DNA from 2 places in the Pantoea sp. Tr-811 genome. Region 1 is predicted to be linked to the other one. Evidence: predicted binding sites of a transcription regulator. Region 1 holds the regulator's gene; the other holds the start of a gene.
What was found. Region 1 encodes PhoB, which activates phosphate uptake and scavenging genes when phosphate is short. Its sites were predicted from a motif close to CTGTCATAAAACTGNCNNAT; they were not measured.
Positions count from the first base shown of each region.

Region 2: the regulator PhoB is predicted to act here: its motif matches at 2,283-2,302, upstream of pstS (phosphate ABC transporter substrate-binding protein PstS).

Region 1 is NZ_VWXJ01000010.1:38,074-44,275, forward strand. It holds gene F3J44_RS16285 (HU family DNA-binding protein) at 39-335, opposite strand; gene F3J44_RS16290 (NAD(P)/FAD-dependent oxidoreductase) at 523-1,671, opposite strand; gene F3J44_RS16295 (rubredoxin) at 1,688-1,855, opposite strand; gene F3J44_RS16300 (chorismate lyase) at 2,087-2,644, shown strand; gene ubiA (4-hydroxybenzoate octaprenyltransferase) at 2,644-3,534, shown strand; gene F3J44_RS16310 (hypothetical protein) at 3,628-3,999, opposite strand; gene phoB (phosphate regulon transcriptional regulator PhoB) at 4,174-4,863, shown strand; gene phoR (phosphate regulon sensor histidine kinase PhoR) at 4,912-6,202, shown strand, end outside.
Region 2 is NZ_VWXJ01000006.1:26,842-33,043, reverse strand. It holds gene F3J44_RS11000 (amidohydrolase family protein) at 1-283, opposite strand, end outside; gene F3J44_RS10995 (MFS transporter) at 692-1,840, shown strand; gene F3J44_RS10990 (hypothetical protein) at 1,903-2,130, shown strand; gene pstS (phosphate ABC transporter substrate-binding protein PstS) at 2,346-3,374, shown strand; gene pstC (phosphate ABC transporter permease subunit PstC) at 3,446-4,411, shown strand; gene pstA (phosphate ABC transporter permease PstA) at 4,411-5,304, shown strand; gene pstB (phosphate ABC transporter ATP-binding protein PstB) at 5,355-6,140, shown strand.

The DNA.
Region 1 (6,202 bases):
GCAGGGCGCCCGTTTGGCTGACACTGGAGGTCAAGCGATCACTTTTTCTTGGCGGGCTTGGCCGGGGCGTTGACGCTGTCGCGCAGGTTCTTGCCGGGCTTGAAGGCAACGGTATTGCTGGCCTTGATCTTCACGGGCTCGCCCGTTTGCGGGTTCTTGCCGGTGCGGGCACCACGGTGGCGTTTTTCAAAGGTGCCGAAGCCGACCAGGGTAACCGTGTCCTTGTCCAGGGCACCGGTGATGCTGTCGAGAATCGCATTGAGCACCAGGTTGGCCTTTTCCTTGGTCAGGTCGGCCTTTTCAGCAATGACGGCGGCGAGTTCTGGTTTACGCATAGTGAAGCCTCTTTGACGGGATTTCTTGTTGTTATGCCGTGCTGCCATTGAGGCAGCGCTCAAGGCACCGCAGGCTCTAATCTGCGGCAGACGGAACTGAGAATGGCACGCTCACCGGGGCCGCGCCAGTATCTGGGCGGCCATTGTAGGGGCAACAACAGGATAAATCCGACAGAACGCCCGTTATTCAGGCCATCAGGGCAGGTAACTGGCGGTTCAGGGCGAGTTTTTCCATCACCGCGCTGCCGGTCAGGGCGTAGCCAAGCAACTGGCCGTCGGCGGCATGGCAGAGCACCTTGAGGTCACCACCCTGCCCTTCGACTTGCCACGTACCGTCACGGCCCTGGGGCGGTGGCGAAACCACCAGTGGGCAGGCTGGGGTTTTCACGGTGATCGGCATTGGCCCGTAGCTGACGGCGGTCGGGTTGCCGGCCAGGGTCTGGGCGAGGGCCCGGGCGCAGGCCATCAGCGGCATCACGTAGAGCAGGTTGATGCCGTCGACCTCGGCGCAGTCGCCCAGGGCGAAGATGTTGCCGTGCGAGGTGCGCAACTGGCGGTCGACCACCACGCCCCGGTTGGTTTGCAGGCCGGCGGCAGCCGCCAGGTCGGTGCGCGGGCGCAGGCCGATGGCCGATACCACCAGGTCGCAGGCGATCACCTGGCCATCGGACAGGTGCGCCTCAAGGCCTTCCCCTGCCCGGTTCAAACGCGCCAGCACCGGGCCCAGGTGAAAACGCACGCCCAGGCCTTCAAGGCCGGCCTGCACGGCGCGGGCAGCCGCCGGGTGCAGCAGGGTTGGCATCACCTGCTCGCAGGGCGCCACCACATCGACCTGGAAACCGCCCAGGTGCATGTCATTGGCAAATTCGCAGCCGATCAGGCCAGCGCCAAGAATCAGCACGCGCTGCTTGCCCGCGGCGGCGGCGCGAAAGCGGGCGTAGTCTTCAAGGTCGTTGATCGGGAATACCAGGCCGGCGCCATCACCCTCGATAGGCACCTGCACGGTCTGTGCGCCCCAGGCCAGTACCAGGTCGCGGTACTCGACCGCTTCCTCACCAATCCACAGGCGCTTGTGGCCCGGGTCGATGCCGCTGATACGGGTGTGGGTGCGCACCTCGGCCTTGAGTTGCTCGGCCATGGCGCCGGGTTCGGCCATGCACAGGCCGTCGGCGTCCTTTTGCTTGGCAAAGCCGGTGGAGAGCATCGGCTTGGAGTACGAGCGGCCGTCATCGGCGGTAATCAGCAGCAGCGGGGTGTCGCCATCGAGCTTGCGGAACTCGCGGGCCAGGTTGTAGCCGGCAAGGCCGGTACCGATGATTACCACGGGGGACGTCATGTCGTGCTTTCCTCTATCAGCTGATGGCGATCATTTCGAAGTCGCTCTTGCCTACGCCGCAGTCAGGGCATAGCCAGTCTTGCGGCACGTCTTCCCAGCGGGTGCCGGGGGCGATGCCGTCGTCGGGCCAGCCTTCGGCTTCGTCGTAGATCAGGCCACAGACAATACATTGCCACTTTTTCATGGGGTCTTGGTCCTCGGTTCAGGCTCGGGGCGTATGTTGCTGCTGATGGCCACTTCGCGGGCAAGCCCGCTCCCACAAGGGCTGCATTCAACCTGTGGGAGCGGGCTTGCCCGCGAAGGGGCCAGCGCGCAATTCTTGAGGGCTTTGTAGCGGCCCTGCCAGCAGGATGCAAGCGCTGGGGGCAATCATGCTAAGCTCGCCGCCTCTCTGGCTGTCATCAAGCATACCGACGTGTCGTACGAAACCCCGCAAGCAGCCGCTGTCGCGTGGCTGGCGTATTCACAACTGGCCACCGATACCGACCAGCCGACCCTGGACTGGCTGTTCGACGAAGGGTCGCTGACCCGCCGCCTCACCCGCCTGTCCCACGACCACTTCAGCGTCACGCCCCTGTTCGAGGGCTGGCAGCCGCTGCGCGCCGACGAATGCCAGGCCTTGGGCGTCGCGCCGGGCGCCGAGGGTTGGGTGCGCGAGGTGTACCTGCGCGGCCATGGCCGGCCATGGGTGTTCGCCCGTAGCGTCGCCAGCCGCAGCGCCCTGGAGCGCGGCGGGCTGGACCTGGAACACCTGGGCAGCCGCTCGCTGGGCGAACTGCTGTTCTGCGACCAGGCCTTCATTCGCCACCCGATCGAGGTGTGCCGTTATCCACAGGGCTGGCTGCCGGCCGCAGCTGCCCATGCCGGCCTGTGGGGGCGGCGCTCGCGTTTCGAGCGTGGCGGCCTCGACTTGCTGGTGGCGGAGGTGTTTCTGCCTACACTGTGGCAGGCGGCCAAGGAGGAGAACCGCTGATGTACCTGCAACTGCTCAAGTCGTTGAACCGCCTGCACCCGCGCGCCTGGGACTTCGTCCAGCTCAGCCGCATGGACCGCCCCATCGGCATCTACCTGCTGCTCTGGCCAACCCTGGCGGCGGTGTGGATTGCCGGGCAAGGTGCTCCCACCCTGGCCAACGTGCTGATCTTCGGCCTGGGCGTGGTGCTGATGCGCGCCGCCGGTTGCTGCATCAACGACTTCGCCGACCGCAAGGTCGATGGCCATGTCAAACGCACCGCCGACCGGCCGCTGGCCAGTGGCCGGGTGAAGTCGCGCGAGGCCCTGGCACTGTTCGCGATCCTGGTCGGGGTGAGTTTCCTGCTGGTGCTGTGCACCAACAGCCGCACCGTGTGGCTGTCGTTCGGCGCGGTAGCCCTGGCGTTCTGCTACCCGTTCATGAAGCGCTACACCTACTACCCGCAAGTGGTGCTGGGCGCCGCGTATTCCTGGGGCATTCCCATGGCCTTTACCGCCGCCGGTGACGAACTGCCGGCCAGTGCCTGGCTGCTGTACATCGCCAACCTGCTGTGGACGGTGGGCTATGACACCTACTACGCGATGGTCGACCGCGACGACGACCTGAAGATTGGCGTGAAGTCGACCGCGATCCTGTTCGGCGAAGCGGACCGGGCAATCATCCTGACCTTGCAGTTGTTGTCACTGGGCTGCCTGCTGCTGGCGGGCAACCGCTTCGAGCTGGGCGGCTGGTTCCACCTTGGCCTGCTGGGCGCTGCGGCGTGCTTTGCCTGGGAATTCTGGTCGACGCGCAAGCTGGACCGTGAGTCGTGCTTCAAGGCTTTCCTGCACAACCATTGGGCGGGGTTGCTGGTGTTTATCGGGGTGGTGCTGGATTACGCACTTCGCTGAAGATTGGGGCCGCTCTGCGGCCCATTCGCGGCTCAAGGCCGCTCCTACATCGGCCGGTGTGTGCAGGCACTTGTAGGAGCGGCCCCAGCTCTATCAAGGCTTGGCCACGTGCCAGACGTCTTTCATGCCGTCTCCGGTCATGTCGCCGTCCTTCTTGTCCTTGACGAAGGTGTACAGCGGTTTGCCACCGTAGGCCCACTGCATGGAACCGTCGTCACGCTTCACATGGGTCCACTTGCCCTTGGGTGCTTCGTCATCCTTCTTGACCATCAGCGGTGGCCAGTTCTTGGCGCAGTCGCCGTTGCACATGGACTTGCCGCCGGTGTCCTTGTCGAAGGTGTACAGGGTCATGCCGTTGTGGTCGACCAGCATGCCGTTCTTCTCCATGGCATGGTGGGCGGATGCCACCCCGGGCAGCGCCAGTGCAGCGAATAGGGCCATCCAGCTCAGCGTATGTCGTGTCATTGGATTCACCTTGAATTCGGGCTTGGAATGCGTGTTGTTCACCGCCTGCGCGGCCTTGTGTAGCCTAGCCCAGTCACGGAATGTCGCCAGAACGGCCAACACCCTGTCACACAGCTGCAATAATTCCGTTATCTAATGCGGGCCAAGACACGAATCCTGGGAGAGGTTTTGAGCATGGTTGGCAGAAACATTCTGATCGTCGACGACGAAGCACCGATTCGCGAGATGATCGCCGTTGCCCTGGAAATGGCCGGCTATGACTGCCTGGAAGCCGAAAATTCCCAGCAAGCCCACGCTATCATCGTCGACCGCAAGCCCGACCTGATCCTGCTCGACTGGATGCTCCCCGGCACCTCCGGGATCGAACTGGCGCGCCGCCTCAAGCGCGACGAGCTGACCGGGGACATCCCGATCATCATGCTCACCGCCAAGGGCGAAGAGGACAACAAGATCCAGGGCCTGGAAGTGGGCGCCGACGACTACATCACCAAGCCGTTCTCGCCACGCGAGCTGGTGGCACGCCTGAAGGCCGTGCTGCGCCGCACCGGCCCGAGCGACAGCGAGGCGCCAATCGAAGTGGGTGGCCTGTTGCTCGACCCGATCAGCCACCGCGTGACCATCGATGGCAAGCCGGCCGAGATGGGCCCTACCGAATACCGCCTGCTGCAGTTCTTCATGACCCACCAGGAGCGCGCCTACACCCGTGGCCAGTTGCTCGACCAGGTATGGGGCGGCAACGTGTATGTCGAGGAGCGCACCGTCGACGTGCACATCCGTCGCCTGCGCAAGGCACTGGGTGAAGCGTATGAAAATCTGGTACAAACCGTCCGGGGCACTGGCTACCGCTTCTCGACCAAGAGCTGATCGAGTCGAAAAGCGCCAAGCTGCACGTCGTTGTACAAGGACCGTCAATTGAACCAGAACTGGCACGCGACCCTGATTCGCCACCTGCTGCTGCTGGTCACCGTCTGCCTGATCGGTGGCCTGGCCAGCGGGTATTACGGCTGGAGCCTGGCCATCGGCCTGGCGCTGTACCTGGGCTGGACCCTCAAGCAGTTGCTGCGCCTGCACGACTGGCTACGCAACCACCAACCCGAGGAAGCCCCGCCCGATGGCTACGGCCTGTGGGGCGAGGTGTTCGACAGCATCTACCACCTGCAACGCCGCGACCAGCGCGTGCGCGGGCGCCTGCAGGCGGTGATCGACCGGGTGCAGGAGTCCACCGCCGCCCTGCGCGACGCGGTGATCATGCTCGACAGCGACGGCAACCTGGAGTGGTGGAACCGCGCCGCAGAAACCTTGCTGGGCTTCAAGACCCCGCAGGATGGCGGCCAACCGGTGACCAACCTGGTGCGCCACCCACGCTTCAAGGAATATTTCGAAGCGGAAAACTACGTCGAGCCGCTGGAAATCCCCTCGCCGATCAACGACCGCCTGCGCGTACAGCTGCACATCACCCGCTACGGCAACAACGAGCACCTGATGCTGGTGCGCGACGTCACCCGTATTCACCAGCTCGAACAGATGCGCAAAGACTTCGTCGCCAACGTGTCCCACGAGCTGCGCACGCCGCTGACGGTGATCACCGGCTACCTGGAAACCCTGCTGGACAACGTCGAGGACGTCAACCCGCGTTGGGCCCGGGCCTTGCAGCAGATGACCCAGCAAGGCTCGCGCATGCAAACCCTGCTCAACGACCTGCTGCTGCTGGCCAAGCTGGAAGCCACCGACTACCCGTCGGACAACCAGCCGGTGGCAGTCGACGCCCTGCTTGCCGCCATCAAGAACGACGCCCAGGCACTGTCCGGGCCGCGCAACCAGCGCATCAGCCTGGAAGCCGCACCAGGCCTGCGCCTGAAGGGCAGCGAGTCGGAACTGCGCAGTGCCTTTTCCAACCTGGTGTTCAATGCGGTGAAATACACCCAGGACGAGGGCAACATTCGCATTCGCTGGTGGGGCGACGAACAGGGCGCGCACCTGTCGGTGCAGGACTCGGGGGTCGGCATCGACGCCAAGCACCTGCCGCGCCTTACCGAACGCTTCTACCGGGTAGATTCCAGCCGCGCCTCGAACACCGGCGGCACCGGGCTGGGCCTGGCGATCGTCAAGCACGTGCTGATGCGCCACCGTGGCAAGCTGGAAATCAGCAGCGTGCCGGGGCATGGCAGCACCTTTACCTGTCATTTTGCCCCGGCACAATTGG
Region 2 (6,202 bases), on a different contig from region 1:
TGGGCGGGGCACTGGCCAGTTCGCGCTTTTCCACCGCCAGGCGCTCGCGCAGGCTGGCCACGGGCTGGTGCGGGCGCCAGCGGTCGCCGACGAAGCTCTTGTCCAGGTGAATGTGGCCGTCGACGAAGCCTGGCAGGGCCAGCAGGCCTTCCAGGTCGATGGTTTCACGGGCCGGCTGGTTGGCGCGCTGGGCGCCGATATGGGTGATGCGCCCGCTGTTGACGGCGATGTTGAGGGGCAGGCCATCGGCGTCGATGGCATTGATGAACTCACGGTCGTTCATGACAGGGCCTGTGTAGGGTCGTTAGGCCGCTACGGTAGGGAGGATCGCGGGCTGCCTCCAATTAATTATCAGGATCGACGGCAGTGCGTTTGTGGATGCACGCGCACTGCGCGTTTTCCAGCACGGCCGCGCGCCGTGTACGCGCACTACGTGTTTCCAGCACGGGCGCCGTGTAGGAGCGAGCGCAGCTCGCGATGGGCTGCAAAGCAGCCCCGGCATAATGAGCTGCGAGTCTGAAACCCTGGGGCCGCTGCGCGCCCCATCGCGAGCTCCGCTCGCTCCTACCCGGGCCGCCAATACCCATTAAAAAGCCCACTGCCAGGGAGTTCGATTCTTAACTGTGCAAGCCTGCGCCCACGCCCCAGGATTGGCCACACCAACAATAAGAACAACCTTGGGGGCCTGCCCATGCTCAACGATTCCAAGCGGCTGCGTGCCGCGCTGATTTTCATCGCCTGTACCGCCTTCATCGTCTGTGGTGTACAACCGATTTTCATGGGCTTGGTCAGCGAACAGCTGAACCTGTCGCTCGACCAGCAGGGCTGGGTGGTGTCGGTCGAGATGATCGGCATGACCCTGGGCACCTTGCTGTGCCCACCGCTGATGAAGCGCCACGGTGGGCGCAGCCTGTGCCTGGTGGTCGGGCTGCTGTGCGTGGCCCTGAGCCTGGCCACGGCGTTGGCCAGCACCAGCACGCTGTTGCTGGTGGTGCGCCTGGCAGCCGGCACCTGCGCGGGGCTGGTGTATGCCTACGCGGTGTCGACCCTGGGCCGGCTGCCCAACCAGGACCGCTCGTTCGGGCTCATGCTGTTACTGCAAACCCCGGAGTATTCGCTGTTCTCCGCCGCGCTGCCGCTGCTGGCCGCGCAAAGCGGCACGGTAACGGCGCTCAGTGCATTCGCCTTGTGGTACGTGCTGATCTGCGCCGCCAGCCTGGTACTGCCGCGCCGCCCGGCAGCCGCGCTTGCCCTGGGCGAGGCCTCGCCAGCCCAGGGCGGTTCGGCGCGTACCGGGCGCAGTGCGCTGGTGGGCATGCTGTTCATGCAGATCGCCATCTATTGCGTGTGGGGCTTCATCGACCAGTTGGCCCGCGACCAGGGCATTGGCGGTGTCGACATCGGCTGGGCCTTCGGCCTGTCGGCCATCGGCGGCCTGCCCGGGGCCGGGCTGCCGAGCCTGCTGGGCGCACGGGTCAACCGCCAGTTGATGATTGCCGTGGGGCTGCTGGCAGTGTTCGTCTCCATTGCCATGCTCACTGGCCACACCCGCACGTCGATGCAACTGTTCGTTGCCCTGTTGCTGATCAACTTCGGTTGGGTGCTGTCGCTGTCGTACTACATGGCGCTGATTACCACCAACGACCCCACCGGCAAGCTCACCCCGCTGGTCAGTATCACCCTGATGGGCGCGGCAGCGGTGACGCCGGCCTTGATTGCCCTGTTGGTGCAGGGCTCCAACCCGCAGTTGATCTTCCTGTTGGGCAGCGCTGCGCTGGTGATCGCCTTTGCCGTCACCTGCCTGGGCGCAGGGGGCAGGCGCAAACGCAGTTTTGCATGAGCCAACTTGATGCTTTCACATAGTCGGACTAATACTTAAGCACTGCTGAAAGAGGGATGATCATGCAGACTCGCTTTGTAGTGGTTCCCGCTGTGCCCCTGACCAAAGAAATCCTGCCCCGGCGCCCTGGCTTTCCCGCCGTACTGGGGGAGGGCTACGACCTCTACGACACGCAGGACAAGGTGCGCCTGAGCCTGAGCTTCCCAACCCGGGCCGAAGCCGATTTCTACTGTGCGAGCCGCAACTGCTGCCGCGACGCGCCCGCGCAGGAGATGACCGGGAGCGGCTGAGCCCGGCAGGGCAAGCCCCTGCTTTATAAAGATTTCCCACCTTTTCGGGCGGCCAGGCCATGGCCGCCCCAGCGTCGTGCGTGCCTGAGAACGCTATCCATCTGCCTCTGCGCCCCGCCCTAGAGGGCACGAACGAATGCTTTGCCACTCAACAGTCACAAAGCTGTAACACAGCTGATGCAAAGTGTGCCGGCCATCACAAGGAGCGCTTTTCGATGATTCGCCTGATGAAGTCTGCTGCACTCGCCGTTGCCGTTTCGCTTTGTGCCTCGGGTTCCTTCGCTGCAGAGAACGTTCGCCTGACCGGTTCCGGCGCAAGCTTCCCAGCCCCGATCTACACGACCTGGTTCAAGGACTTCAGCAAGAAGACTGCTGGCGTCACCGTTGACTACCAGTCCAAAGGGAGCGGCGCTGGTGTTCAGGACTTCCTGAACAAGACCGTCGACTTCGCCGCCAGCGACTCGGCCATGAGCGAAGCAGACATCGCCAAGGTCGCCGAAGGCGTCCAGCTGCTGCCGATGACTGCCGGTGAAATCGTCCTGGCCTACAACCTGCCGGGTAACCCGAAAGGCCTGAAGCTGCCACGCGATGTTTACTCCAACATCTTCCTGGGCAAGATCACCAAGTGGAACGACCCACAGATCGTCAAGGCCAACCCAGGCCTGAAGCTGCCTGAGCTGCCGATCACCGTGGTCGTGCGTGCCGACTCCAGCGGCACCAACGCCGTGTTCACCAAGCACCTGTCGGCCATCAACGCCAACTTCAAGCAAGAGCTGGGTGAAGGCAACACCGTCAACTGGCCGGCCACCGACAAGTTCATCAAGTCGCCGAAGAACGATGGCGTGACCGCCACCGTGCGCCAGACCCCGGGCGCCATCGGCTACATCGAGTACGGCTTCGCCAAACTGGCCAAGGTCGACTTCGCCGAGCTGGAAAACAAGGCTGGCCACTACGTCGTGCCGAACGCCGAGAGCGGTGCCGAAGCCCTGGCCGCGGTGAAAATGCCAGAAAACCTGGTCGCCACCCTGCCGGACCCGGAAGGTGCCAAGTCCTACCCGATCACTTCCTACACCTGGATGATCTTCCGCAAGGACAACGGCAACCCGGCAAAAGCCAAGGCCATGCGTGAAATGGTCGAGTACGGCCTGACCACAGGTCAGACGATCGCCGACTCGATGGGCTACATCCCGCTGCCGCCTTCGGTTGTCGAGCAAGTGCGCAAAGCGTCGGAAAACATCAAGTAACACCCCAGGCGCTCCCGGCATGGATTCACGGCCATGCCGGGGGTGTTTGTCCTCTGTCCCGGAATTAGCCCATGAACACACCTTTTGCCATACCGGATAACCCCGATTCCGCGTGCAGGCCACCGTCCACGAAGGATTTTCTGGTAGATCGCACCTTCCGTGCGCTTGCCCGAATCGGTGTGGTGCTGGTGCTGGCGCTGGTCTTCGCGCTGGTATATGAAGTAGGACGCAAGGCACTTCCAGGTATGGAAAAACACGGGCTGGACGTACTGTTCGGCAGCGTGTGGGACGTCAACCAGGGCAAATACGGCATTCTGCCGGCTATCTGGGGCACCCTGTACAGCGCGCTTATCGCCCTGTTGATTGCTGGTTTCTTCGGCATCAGCATGGCCATCTTCCTCACCCAGGATTTCCTGCCGGCCCGGCTTGCCGCGGTGTTTCGCACCATCGTCGAGTTGCTGGCCGCCATCCCCAGCGTCGTCTACGGCCTGTGGGGTATCTACGTGGTAATCCCGGCCATTCGCCCGTTGACCGCCTGGTTGAACAGCGAACTGGGCTGGATCCCGTTCTTCGGCACTTCCCTCAGCGGCCCCGGCCTGCTGCCGGCAGCTTTGGTACTGGCAATCATGATCCTGCCGACCATTGCCGCCGTGTCCCAGGACGCCCTGACCAGCGTGCCGATGAAAACCAAACAGGCCGCCTACGGCATGGGCACGACCCACTGGGAAGCCATCCTCAAGGTCATGGTGCCGTCTGCGGCCACCGGTATTTTTGGCTCCCTGGTACTGGGCCTTGGCCGTGCACTGGGCGAAACCATGGCCCTGGCCATGCTGGTGGGTAACGCCAACACCATTACCCTGTCCCTGTTCGCCCCGGCCAACACCCTGGCAGCGCTGCTGGCGCTGAACTTCCCGGAAGCCGGCCCGAACGAGATCGAAGTGCTGATGTACGCCGCACTGGTCCTGATGTTCATCACCTTGCTGGTGAACGTGTTCGGATCGCTGATCATGCTTTACGCCCAGCGGGGTAACAAATAATGACTGACATCACAGCCCCAGCGAACCCGCTGCCGAGCCTGCAACGCCGCTTCGAAGGCCGCGCCCTGCGCAGTGTCGTGCTGACCACCATGGTCTGGTGCGTCGCCTTGCTGGCCAGCGTGCCGCTGATTTCCGTGCTGTACATGCTGATCACCCGTGGCGGTGCACGCCTGAACCTGGAAGTGTTCACCGAGCTGCCACCGACCGGTTTCGAAATGGGCGGCGGCTTCGGCAATGCCATGGCCGGTACCTTCGTGATGGTGGGCATCGCCGCCGCCATCGCGGTGCCGGTCGGTATCCTGGCCGCCGTGTTCCTCGCCGAGCTCGGCCCGGAGAGCAAGCTGGCCAATGCCTCGCGCTTCGCTGCCAAGATGCTCACGGGCCTGCCGTCGATCCTGGCCGGTGTGTTCGCCTACGCCCTGGTGGTAATGACCACCGGCACCTACTCGGCCCCGGCAGGCGGTGTGGCACTGGCCGTGCTGATGCTGCCGATCGTCGTGCTGACCGCCGAGGAAGCCATGAAGATGGTGCCCAAGATCATGAAGGACGCGGCCTACGGCATGGGTTGCACCCGCGCCCAGGTGGTCTGGAAGATCGTGCTGCCAACCGGCATGCCGGCCATCCTCACCGGCGTCATGCTGGCCGTGGCCCGCGCCGCTGGCGAAACCGCGCCCCTGCTGTTCACCGCGCTGTTCAGCAACTACTGGATCTACCACGAAGGTAGCCTGGCGGTGATGAACCCGACGGCGTCGCTGGCGGTGCTGATCTACAACTTCTCCGGCATGCCGTTCGACAACCAGCTGGAGCTCGCCTGGGCGGCCTCGCTGGTGCTGGTCATGATCGTGCTGGTCGTCAACATTCTTAGCCGTGTATTCGGCAAACCCAAGTATTGAGAAAGGGAGCATCCAACTTGAACGTATCCACTGCGCAGCGAGTCGCTCCCATGGTCGATCAGACACCCGTAGTCATGGACTGCAAGCTCGACAAGATCTTCTATGGCAACTTCATGGCCGTGCGTGACAGCCATGTGCCGATCCGCAAGAACGAGATCACCGGCTTCATCGGCCCTTCCGGCTGTGGCAAGAGTACCGTGCTGCGCAGCCTGAACCGCATGAACGACCTGGTGAAGGGCTTCCGTTTCGAAGGCCACGTGCACTTCCTCGGCCAGGATGTCTACGGCAAGGGCGTGGACCCGGTCGTGGTGCGCCGCTACATCGGCATGGTGTTCCAGCAGCCCAACCCGTTCTCCATGAGCATCTTCGACAACGTGGCCTTCGGCCTGCGCCTGAACCGCTACAAGGGCGACCTGGGTGACCGCGTGAAGCACGCGCTGCAGGGCGCCGCCCTGTGGGACGAGGTCAAGGACAAGCTCAAGGTCAGCGGCCTGGCCCTCTCCGGTGGCCAGCAGCAGCGCCTGTGCATTGCCCGTGCCATCGCCACCGAGCCGGAAGTGCTGCTGCTCGATGAGCCGTGCTCGGCGCTGGACCCGATCGCCACCCGTCGGGTAGAAGAGCTGATGGTCGAGCTGAAAAAGGACTACACCATCGCCCTGGTGACCCACAACATGCAGCAGGCGATTCGCGTGGCCGATACCACGGCGTTCTTCTCGGTCGATATTTCCCAGGGCACCCGTACCGGCTACCTGGTGGAAATGGGCCCGACCACGCAGATTTTCCAGAACCCGCGCGAACAACTGACCAGTGACTACATCAGCGGCAAGTTCAGCTGATTGCACGGCAGGCGCGAGGCAGCCGGGCGCTTGCACCGAAAAGGTGCGAGCGCCTGGCTGCT